Pokkaliibacter sp. MBI-7: one gene and its partner. The protein of the gene in region 2 interacts with the protein of the main gene of each other region in a pairwise test. Links are inferred from orthologs where the notes say so. Each region holds a gene or a part of one and is shown on either strand. Other genes may lie near its edges.

Region 1 (5,854 bases), 1.8 Mb from region 2 along the record:
CAGCGTATTCGTTGAATGTGAAAGAGAACTGACTGGTTATTGCGCTTCCAAGTGACGTAAAGAAGGGTTCCAGGAAGTTGCGAGCAGGCACAAATCCGTTTTCACTTGCCTGCATCCCCAAAGTACCGCCTGTGTAGGCAACATAGACTCGTTTGCTCATAACAGCATTTTCTCTTTTCTTTTTGTCGTGCAATGACATGCCAAATAAAGATGCCCTTTATTTAAAGGGCATCGTAGATGTCGGATGAAAGGATATGCTCCTATTTATGCCGAGATGGCGCAATAGCTGAGCTTATGACGTTGTTAGTGGCCAGATAAGTGGAATGGCAATTGATGCGACTATCCATAGAAGGATATTCATGGGCAGACCAATACGCAGGAAGTCTGCGAAGCGATAGCCTCCTGCACTGTATACAAAAGTGTTGGTCTGATAACCGATGGGAGTGGCAAAACTGGCACTGGCGGCAAACATTACGGCGATGGCAAACGGCTTGGGATCCAGCCCTAGTTGTTGGGCCATACCTATGGCAATCGGCGCAACCAGTACCGCTACGGCATTGTTGCTCAGCATTTCTGTCAATATTGAAGTAAGCAGATAAATGCCAGACAGCAAAACGACAGGCCCAGCCAAAGAGGCGTACGGAGTGAGAGTGGCAACGAGATCATTGACCAAGCCAGTTTTGTCCATGGCTTTGCTGATGGCTAACATACCGAAGATCATCATCAATATGCGCCATTCAACGGCTTTGTAGGCTTCGTCCACGTTCAGGCAGCCCGTCAGGATGACGCCGATGGCCGCGATCATCGCCAGGCCTTCAATAGGCATCACACCTACTCCCGCCAGAATCATCACCAGCAAAATAGCGCCGATAGCGATGCCGGCTTTGTCTTTGCGGTAGGATTTATCCTGTACGGTGTTAAGGACGATCAGATTGCCGTTTTCGGCGAATTTTTTGACCTGAGAAGCCGTGCCTTCAACCAGCAGGACGTCTCCAAACTCCAGCTGCAATGTGTCCAGGTTTTCCTGAATGTTTTCGTCCTTGCGATGTACCGCCAGGACGTGAATACCATAGCGTGCAGCGAGATTGAGATCCGACATCTGACGGTCGGTATAGCGTGAGTGACGGCCAACAATAACCTCTCTTAATGTCGCATCATGCGTGGAGATGGTTTCAAACCTGTCCGGGCTCGAGCGTGCAAAGGCCAATCGACCATCTGCTCTCAGCTCCAGCATGTCCTGTACTGAGGAGTGCATTATCAAGCGGTCCCCGGCACGCAGAACTGTGGTGTGGAGAGGTTGGCTTAACTCCTCTTCATCACGGAAAACCTTGAGCACCTGAATGCCGCTGTTGCCATTCAGGCCTGCTTCAGAAAGGTTCTGTCCGACAACGTTGGAGTTGTGGGGGATGAGAACTTCAGACATGAATACCCGATCCTGACCCGGCTGCAGACGTTGTGACAGCGTTTCACGAACGGGTAACAGCAGTGGCCCGATACCTAGAATGAATAGGAGGCCTACCGACGCGCTGATCAGCCCCATCATGCTGATATCAAAAATATGAAATGAAGGTAATCCAAGGCTGCGGACCACCCCATCGACCAGAATATTGGTCGATGTGCCAATCATGGTGAGTGTTCCACCCATTATTGAGGCATAGGACAGAGGGATTAGCAGCTTGGAGGGAGGCAAGTTTCGGCTGCGAGCCAATGCCATTGCGACTGGCGTAAAGATGGCAACCACAGGAGTGTTGTTGATAAATGCCGACAGAATAATTACTAGCAGCATTAAGCCAAACAGTGTTGAACGTAAACTCTGCCCACAGACTCGACTGAGAATCTCTGCCAGCCAGGCAACACAACCTGTTCGCTCAAGTGCAGCACTGAGCACGAACATGCAGGCGATGGTAACTGGGGCTGAGTTGCTGAATACCGCCAATGTTTCGTTTGGGCTAAGTATGCCCACAACCATCAATACAGAGACACCGATGCCAGCAACCATATCAGGCCCATGACGTTCGGTGACGAAAGCCCAAAGCATCCATATAAGAACAAAGGCGACAACTAACTGATGGTAGTCCATGACATCGAAGCTCAGGGCATAAGAGGAAACGGGGTTAGCCTAGAGTTGATGCGTTATTCTGTCCAAGAATATTTAATCAGATTTATATGTCTGATCAGCATAAATGATGGGTGACTATGTAAGAGTCACCCATGGGGTTTATATGAGTTCTAGTTGCTGCCCAGCTTTTTCAGTTCGCTCTGCAGCTGCTGGATACGTAAGGTCAACTCAGCTTTGTGCAATTCCTTTCTGGCTTTTACCAAGGCCTGTTGCTCTGGAGTAAGCATGGCGAACACCTCATCCATGACTTTGTGATCAATATCATGTTCCTGCTGGTGCAGATTTTCGCGTTCCGCTTGATGAGATGCCTGGATCGTTTTGATCTTGGCCAGTTGCTCTTCGGTCAGGTCCAGATCGCGAGTCATGTGCATGAAGTCGTTATCGTCATGAGCGCGAGGTGGAGGCGTACCCACATCATGTCCAGCCATTGGCACAGGAAGTTGCATGGGGGGCATGACAGGGACAGCACCACAGTTCTGAGTGATGGGCATTGGCTCGGCATGTACAAGAGACATGCTCAACAATCCAGCGGTTGCGGTGCTTAGCAGAAAGCTGAGAGATGGTTTCATGTGGGTAAGCTCCTCAGTTAAATGTTATGCAGCACAGTCTATGGAGGGCGGCGTAAACCGGGGTCATACCTGTGTAAAGGAGGGGTAAAACTTGTTGCATGGGCTGGCTAGCCCATTTGGTTATGTCAGAATGAGCGCAATTAGAGAGGAGTCCGTATGGCTACACTATTACTTGTTGAGGATGATGAAGGGTTGGCAGGCCTGCTGACCGAGTTGCTGGAGTTGGAAGGTTTTACCCTGTTACGGGCCAGGGATGGAGAAGAAGGTTTGGTGTTGGCGCGGAGTAACGAGGTTGATCTGGTCATCCTCGATATCATGCTGCCCAAGAAGAATGGTTTTGACCTGTTGCGTGAACTGCGCCAGGACAAGTCTACCCCGGTGATCATGCTGACTGCGCGTGGTGACGAAGTTGACCGTATCGTGGGTCTTGAAATGGGTGCGGATGACTATCTGCCTAAGCCTTGCAGTCCACGTGAATTATTGGCACGGATTCGTGCCCTGTTGCGTCGAGTTGATCTTGAGCGTCAAACAGCGGTTGAAACCACGACCTCATTGACGGGTGTTAAAACGATCGGCCTGTTGCAGATCAACCCCAAGTCCCGTCAGGTCAAGGCCGACAGCCGCGAACTATCGTTGACCAGTACCGAATACAGTTTGCTGTTTGAGCTGGTCAGCCATCCCGATGAATTGCTCAGTCGTGAAACCTTAAGTCGTACGGTCCTGCACAAACGCCTTCAGCCTTTTGATCGTAGTCTGGATATGCATGTCAGCAATCTGCGCAAGAAGCTGGGAGAGGGTGATGGGTTACCACGCATTGCTACTGTACGTGGTCAAGGGTATTTATTGAGTATGCCATCTGCACAGATGCGCAATGGCTGAGTGCATCAGTCTGATCAATCACCGCGCCTGATATTCCCATCGTAAGCGGCCCTGATACTGAGCGTGTATAGAATGGGAATACGTCTTTATTGGAAAGTGCTTCTGGCTGTGCTGCTGACCATGATACTGGTCAGCGTTGCCACATTCTTTATAGCGGATGAAGTACGACGCCAGCAGTTCGAGTCTGAAATCAACGTCGAACAGTGGCAGCATATGGGAGACGACCTGGTCTCCCGCTATCGCCGTGATGGTGAGCGGGTACTGACTGATGCATGGAATGCTGAAGGAATGGTCCTGCTCTCTCCTGCGATGCAGCCTTTGACCAATATCCCTATCCCTATCCCTCCTCCGCCCAGCAGGCATCGGGATGAAGAGGGGTGGCCAATGCCTCCGTCTGAGCAGATGGTGCCTCCGGCCAATGGTACTCCCAGTGACCGCGCTCCGGGCCCTCCGCCAGATATGGTGGGTAGAAGCTTTGTGCCTAATGGTGAGCCATCAGGTGGCCCTCCCATGCATTTTCGTGCCTGGCAGCATATCGAGCTGAGCGCCATGGATGATGGCAAGCCGTACTGGCTGGCTATCGATCAGGTCAAGCGTTTCGACATAGCGCAACGTAATCGCCTGCCCCTTTATCTTGCGATCGCTGTCGCTCTGGCGGCTTTCTGCTGTGCCATCTTGACCGGCTATATCACCCGTCCGCTGAAGGCGCTGAGTCGGGCAACCCGAGAACTGGCTGAAGGTAATCTGCAGTCACGCGTGGCTGAGAAGGTTTCCTCCAGAAGGGATGAACTGGGTGAGTTGGCGAAAGATTTCAATACCATGGCCCAGCGTCTGCAATTACTGCTGGAGGATCAGCAGCAGCTGTTGCGCGATATTTCGCATGAGTTGCGCACGCCACTGGCACGACTACAGATTGCACTCGAACTGGCCAGACATCGTGCAGCGGGTGTAGTCGAGCGCGAGCTGGATCGCATTGAGTATGAAGGCAATGCGATCAATGAGCTGATCGACGAAGTCCTGACACTGGTCAGGGCCAATCAACCGGCCGATGCATCGGAGCTGGTGGATGTGGCGGAGCTGTGGCTGGAAAGAGTGGAGCAGGCTCAACTTGAAGCAGAGGAGCGTGGCATACGTATCGATACTGTGCTGCGTGATCAGATTGAAGTGATCGGTCAGCGCCGCTGGTTGGGCCGGGTAATGGATAACCTGATTCGTAATGCGCTCAAGTACAGCCCGGATGACTCGGTTATCAGCATTGCTTTGCAGCGTGTTGGTAAGGGATGGGAGTTCAGCATTGCTGATCAGGGGCCCGGAGTAGAGCCGGAAGCGCTGGAGCATCTGTTTAAGCCCTTCTACCGTACCGATCAGGCAAGGCAGACTGGCAGTGGCTATGGCATCGGCTTGTCAATTGTTGAGCGGGTCATCCGCTTTCATGGTGGCAGCGTTGTAGCTCGAAATGCACAGCCCAGTGGCCTGGCAGTCGTGGCCAGCTTTCCGACCCTTGCTGATGCGCGGTCAGAGTAGTTCAGCGATGTAGTCTTATGATGATGCGCCGCTCAGTTTTGTATGGGCGGCATGGTCGCTGACAGACATTTTCCGCTGAGGTAGGTTACACTTACCCGAAAATAAGCTGATCTGAGCGGTGTACGTGGATACGCTACTGACCCGTCAATTGCAGCGGCAACGGCCGATGCGGTTTGGTTTTCTGTTACTTCCGAATTTTTCTCTTCTGAGTTACTCCTCAGCCGTTGAGCCGTTACGCATGGCTAACTGGATCAGCGGACAACCTCTTTATGAATACCTGACTCTGAGCGCGGACGGTCTGGCCGTTACGGCAAGTGTTGGGAGTACGGTGCAGGTCGATTTCTCCCTGAATGAAATCCCCAGTCTCGACATGTTGCTGGTGTGTGGTGCCAGTCCCATTGCCAAGACCGGTCATGAATCGGTACTGAGCTGGCTACGGACACAGGGTAAGCGCCTGCCCGCCATTGGTGGTGTGGGTACGGGGAGCTATCTGCTGGCACGAGCGGGGCTATTGGATGGGTGTCGGGCCACTATTCACTGGTGGGATCTCAATCATCTGCGCGAAGCCTTTCCCAATACTCGTTTGACCACCAACCTGTATGAAATAGACCGCAACCGCTTTACCTGTTCCGGTGGCTCGGCGGCGATGGACATGATGCTCTATATCATCGGACATCAATATGGCATGGACCTGGCTGCCTCTATATCCGAACAGTTTGTCTGTGAACGTATCCGGACCAATGAAGAACCGCAGCGAGTACCG
Region 2 (5,828 bases):
GCTGGCCAGGGCGTGGCCCGGCGGCAGCACACAGACTTCATCCAGCACCATCAGCGCATCCAGCTCGGTGCCCTGCGGCGCCTGCGCCACTTCGGTCAGGCCGAGGTCATAGCGCTGGGCGGCCAGCCATTCCTCCAGCAGTGGTGACTCCTGCGGGGTGATGCTGATATTGACCTTGGGGAACTGCTCAACAAAGTGGCGGCATACCTGCGGCAGCAGTGACTGGGAAAACACCGGCAGGCAGGCAATGGCAAGCTGACCCTGATCAAACTGGCGCAGGGTGGCCGCGGTGTTGATGATGCGTTCCAGACCAAAGTAGGCGCGCTGCACTTCCTCAAACAGCAGCAGGCCCTGTGCCGTCGGGCGCAGGCGGCCCCTGCTGCGCTCAAACAGCGTCATCTGCGTCAGATATTCAAAGCGTGCCAGCTCGCGGCTGACGGTGGGCTGTGAGGTGTTGAGCATAGCGGCCGCGGCGGTGACGCTGCCACTGGTCATCACCGCACGAAAGACTTCGATATGGCGCAGAGTGACTGACATAAGCGCTCCTCAATAGCATCGCTGTGCAGTGGAAATGAGCTCCACCTTATATCAGATATGAATGACCTGTAGAAAAATTGATATTTTTCTGGAGGATTGCCGCCGTGCTTCAATACGCCTTTATTTTTTGGCTGCGGGTTAATCCGCCGCTGCCCACGCAATGCAGGAGTTAGCACGATGAGTACGCTGTCAGACCAGCAGATCGCCACCCTGGCGCAACAGCAGGGCACCCCGCTGTGGTGCTACGACGCAGCGGTGATCCGCGCCAAGGCGGCCCAGCTCAAGCAGTTCGATACCGTGCGTTTTGCCCAGAAAGCCTGCTCCAACATTCATATTCTCAGCCTGATGCGCGAGATTGGCATCAAGGTGGATTCGGTCTCGCTGGGTGAGCTGGAGCGAGCCAAACGTGCCGGTTACCGCCTGACCACCACCGAAGGGGAAGCGGAAGTGGTGTTTACTGCCGATCTGTTTGACCGCCAGACCCTGGAACGGGTGGTGGCCGATAAGATCGAAGTCAACGTCGGCTCGCTGGATATGCTGCACCAGCTTGGCCCGCTGTCGCCCGGCCACCGGGTGTGGATTCGCGTCAACCCCGGTTTTGGCCACGGCCACAGCCGCAAAACCAATACCGGCGGCGAGAACAGCAAGCACGGTATCTGGCACACCGAGCTGCCACAGGCGATTGCCGCCGTGCGTCAGTACGGCCTCAAACTGGTCGGCCTGCATCTGCATATCGGCTCCGGTGTGGACTATGACCACCTGCAGCAGGTGGGCGAGGCCATGATCGGGCTGGTCAAACTGGCGGATCACGATCTGGAAGCAATTTCCGCCGGTGGCGGCCTGTCGATCCCTTACCGTGACAGCGATGAGCCGGTCGATACCGCCCATTACTTCGAGCTGTGGGACGCCGTGCGCCAGCGTATCGCTGACCATCTGGGGCATCCGGTACGGCTGGAGCTGGAACCGGGTCGCTTCCTGGTCGCCGAGTCAGGCGTGCTGGTGGCCGAAGTGCGGGCCAGCAAATATATGGGTAGCCGTCACTTCACGCTGGTGGATGCCGGTTTTAACGAGCTGATGCGCCCGGCTATGTACGGCAGTTTCCACCGCATTTCCGTCGTGGCGGGGGATGGCCGTGACCTGAGTGACGCTGAGCTGCAACCGACCACCGTGGCCGGGCCCCTGTGTGAATCCGGTGATGTCTTTACGCAGGGTGCGGAAGGCGTAGTGGAAAGCCAGGATCTGCCCGTCGCGGCAGTGGGTGATCTGGTGGTGTTCCACGATGCCGGTGCCTATGGTGCCACCATGTCTTCCAACTACAACAGCCGCCGCTATGCCACGGAATATCTGGTGGACGGTGATGCATCACGGGTGATTCGCCGTCGTCAGACGTTTGAGGAATTGCTGGCAGCGGAAATGCTGGATTGATAACACTGACCACGCCATTTATGGCGAGGGAATACTTTTGAGATACATACCTTCGGTGTGATAACTCAAACTGTGGGGCGCTAAATATGCGTCCCCAGGTATTTCTTGCTAGGCGCTGCGAAAGATGAAACGGCGATGAAAGTCCATGTACACCTGATGTTCTACTTTCAAGCTCACTGACATTGACGAAAGAATGCCTAACTGCTCAGGAGCGTGAAGCTGGGGAGATATGAGTATGTTTCCAGATTCACTGAAGGATATGAGTCCTGCATCGAATGCTTTATCGATATTAGGCAACAGAAGTAAACCATTGTAGCGGTCTAGCCTTTCAGTATTTGATGATTTGCACCAAGGTTTGATGTGTGATGCCACTAGCATCGATATATCGTTGTAACCTGTTACAGCGCAACCACCCCAAAGTGATATCAATTTCTGTCGGAAATTTCCCTGCCCTATCCTAGTGTTAAGTAATGTCGCCTTCTCTGTCGTAGTAACGCTATCTTGGAGCAATATTGCTTCAATATCTGTCTCAATATCTGAGTCAAAACCCTCCTGTAAGTATTCTTCATACTTGTTGAGTGCGCTGGCATACATATTGTGGCCACGAGTGTTTCGTTCTTGGTACAGCGGCAGTTTTCTTATATCTAGAGCAATGGACTTGAAGCGGCTATAACTCAAAATAGAAGTTATTGGGCCATCTATGATTCCGTTATCTATGGCCCACTCGGAAATAACACCGCTGATAGCACTATTATATTTTCTGATGGATGATTCGGATAAATCACGAAACCTCATCCAGCTTTCAAACGTCATGATCGACTCCACTTCTTTGAAAGATTACACAGTGTTCAATAGTAGCCTGAGCGAAGATTATCTATGAAGCGCGTCAATTGATTTTACTAAGGCATATTTGTTTGGTTTTAGCCTTAACACCTATTTCTTATTTTTAACAGTTATTTGCTGATATTAGCCCATGCACTGCTGGCAACTACTAGATTCACAATAATGAGATGAGCGCTCGATAAAAAAGCCCGGATAGATCACTCTGGCCGGGCGGGGTAAACAGAACGCAGTGATTACAACAGGTATTCGGTGACGGCTAATAACAGTGATCAGCTCGCGATGGAGCGGGCGGTCAGGTCCAGACACTTCCATGCCTTGCTGACCAGCTCATCGACCTGCGCGTGGCTGATGATAAAGGGTGGAGCGATGATCATGGTGTCGCCGACGGCGCGCATGATCAGACCGTTCTGGAAGCAGTGCTCGCGGCAGCGCATACCGACGCCCTGTTTGCTGTCAAAGCGGCGGTGGCTGGCCTTGTCGGCCACCAGTTCGATGGCGCCAAACAGGCCCAGACCACGTACTTCACCGACCAGCGGATGTGCCTGCAGCGTGCGCAGCTGCTGCTGCAGATAAGGGCCGATGTCGTCTTTGATGCGGGTCACCAGATGTTCCTGGTGCAGGATAGACAGATTGGTCAGTGCCGCAGCACAGGCCACCGGATGCCCGGAGTAGGTGAAACCATGGTAGAACTCCCCGGCATCGCCCATCAGCACGTCACTGACCCGCTCGCTGACCATGACTCCACCGAGGGGGATATAACCCGAGGTGATTCCCTTGGCGACCGGCATCAGGTCGGGTTTGACGCCGAAATAGTCAGCACCGAACCATTTGCCGGTGCGGCCAAAGCCGCAGATCACTTCATCGGTCACCAGCAGGATGCCGTATTCATCACAGATCTTCTGGATTTCCGGCCAGTAAGTCGCAGGGGGGATGATCACACCGCCTGCGCCCTGAATCGGCTCGCCGATAAAGGCTGCCACCTTGTCGGCACCGATCTCTTCGATGGTGTCGCGCAGTTCGCGGGCGCGCAGCAGGCCGAACTCTTCCGCTGACATGTCCTGACCTTCGCCGTACCAGTAAGGCTGGTTGATATGGACGATATCGGGAATCAGATGGCCCATCTGCTCATGCACCACGCCAAAGCCGCCGAGGCTGGCGCCACCCAGGGTGCTGCCGTGATAGGCATTTTTACGCGAGATGACGACCCGGCGCTGCGGCTGATCGAGCAGCTGCCAGTAGCGCCAGATCATGCGCAGTACGGTGTCGTTGGCTTCGGAGCCGGAGCCGGTGAAAAACACCTGCTTGAAGCGCGGTGCCAGTGCCGTCAGCTGGCTGGCCAGCTCGATGGCTGGCGGATGGGCGGTCTGGAAAAAGTTGTTGTAGTAGGGCAGCTGCAGCATCTGCGCATAGACCGCATCGGCAATTTCCTTGCGGCCATAGCCGACATTGACGCACCACAGCCCGGCCATGCCGTCGAGTATCTGGTGGCCATCGACATCCCAGACATAGGCGCCTTCAGCGCGGCTGATAATGCGTGAACCTTTGCCGGCCAGCTCCTTGAAGTCGGTAAAGGGATGCAGGTGATGCTGGCGATCGAGGTGTTGCCACTCTTCACGAGTACGCTCGGGGTGTGCGGCAGTGCTCATCGGGTTGTTCATTGCAACGCTCCATAGGGTTGGCTGCGCGAAGCCTTATCGGACGAAATTGCCGGGCGCACTGCTCCGACTGCCGGTGGCTGGGCCATCAGCAGTACAACGCTGTTCGGAGTGCAGTGATACGGCCGGCCAGCGGGCTGGCCGGGGCGCAGCGAATAGCTGTCTTAACAGCCGGTTAAGCGAATCCAGGTGGTCTTGAGTTCGGTGTACTTGTCAAAGGCATGCAGCGATTTGTCGCGGCCGATGCCCGACTGTTTGTAGCCACCGAAGGGCACGGTGATGTCGTCGGCGTCATAGCAGTTGACGTACACCACGCCGGCACGCAGACCACGGCTGATACGGTGGGCGGTATTGATATTGCTGGTCCAGACGGCAGCCCCGAGGCCATAGCACACATCGTTGGCTACCTGCAGGGCTTCATCGGCATCCTTGACGCGGATGGCCGCCAGCACCGGGCCGAAGATTTCTTCCTGAGCGATGCGCATGCGGTTGTTCACATCGCTGAAGACCGTGGGTTGCACAAAGGCGCCGCCGGTGTCCTGCCGCACCTGCTGGCCACCCAGATAAAGGGTTGCACCTTCTTCCTGACCGATACGGATATAGTCCAGCACCCGTTCCATATGTTTGTGTTCCACCAGCGCTCCGAGCGAAGTGGCCGGGTCCAGCGGATCGCCGGGCTGCAGGGTGGCGGCGACCTCAGCAATTTTTGCCAGCACCCGGTCATAGACCTTTTCATGCACGATCAGGCGCGAGCCTGCAGTACACATCTCGCCCTGATTGAAGAAGATGCCCCAGGCGGCTGCGGTGGCGGCGGCGTCGAGGTCTTCGCAGTCGTCGAGAATGATGTGCGGTGATTTGCCGCCACATTCCAGTCCGACCTTCTTCAGGTTGGACTGACCGGCATACTGCATGAATAGCTTGCCGACATCAGTGGAGCCGGTGAATGCCAGCGCATCCACATCCATATGCAGGCCGAGAGCCTTGCCTGCCGTCGGGCCAAAGCCCGGCAGCACATTGAGCACACCCGCAGGAATACCGGCTTCCAGCGCCAGTTCCGCCAGACGAATAGCCGTCAGTGGCGACTGCTCGGCAGGCTTCAGCACCACCGAGTTGCCTGCGGCCAGCGCCGGGCCGAGTTTCCATGCGGCCATGATCATGGGGAAGTTCCAGGGCACCACCACGGCCACGACGCCGACCGGCTCACGGGTAATGGTGGCCAGCGCGTTGCTGGCGGTGGGAGCGATTTCGTCATAGATCTTGTCGATAGCTTCACCGTACCAGGCGATGCAGCGAGAGGTAGCGGGGACATCCACACTCAGGCTGTCGCTGATGGGTTTACCCATATTGAGGGTTTCCAGCAGAGCCAGT

The links. The genes of interacting proteins can lie anywhere in the genome.
Region 1: the proteins of lysA (region 2) and QCD60_RS16615 interact in binary tests that used the Escherichia coli proteins (3 or more experiments, as listed by UniProt). The link is inferred for Pokkaliibacter sp. MBI-7 from one-to-one orthologs.

The regions. Positions count from the first base shown.
Region 1 is NZ_JARVTG010000001.1:3,748,005-3,753,858, forward strand. The notes cover bases 1,842-4,705. They hold QCD60_RS16615 (response regulator), read left to right. Parts: upstream 1,842-2,844; coding sequence 2,845-3,567; downstream 3,568-4,705. Other genes in these bases: QCD60_RS16605 (SLC13 family permease), read right to left, coding at 1,842-2,080; QCD60_RS16610 (hypothetical protein), read right to left, coding at 2,230-2,634; QCD60_RS16620 (HAMP domain-containing sensor histidine kinase), read left to right, coding at 3,640-4,705. Also shown: QCD60_RS16600 (type I asparaginase), read right to left, coding at 1-199; more of QCD60_RS16605, read right to left, coding at 293-1,841; more of QCD60_RS16620, read left to right, coding at 4,706-5,091; QCD60_RS16625 (GlxA family transcriptional regulator), read left to right, coding at 5,330-5,854. UniProt on the Escherichia coli protein: Response regulator member of the two-component regulatory system CpxA/CpxR which responds to envelope stress response by activating expression of downstream genes including cpxP, degP, dsbA and ppiA.
Region 2 is NZ_JARVTG010000001.1:1,903,764-1,909,591, reverse strand. The notes cover bases 1-2,838. They hold lysA (diaminopimelate decarboxylase), read left to right. Parts: upstream 1-714; coding sequence 715-1,962; downstream 1,963-2,838. Other genes in these bases: QCD60_RS08480 (HNH endonuclease), read right to left, coding at 2,071-2,775; QCD60_RS08490 (LysR family transcriptional regulator), read right to left, coding at 1-537. Outside these bases: QCD60_RS08475 (aspartate aminotransferase family protein), read right to left, coding at 3,075-4,463; QCD60_RS08470 (aldehyde dehydrogenase), read right to left, coding at 4,625-5,828. UniProt on the Escherichia coli protein: Specifically catalyzes the decarboxylation of meso-diaminopimelate (meso-DAP) to L-lysine. Is not active against the DD- or LL-isomers of diaminopimelate.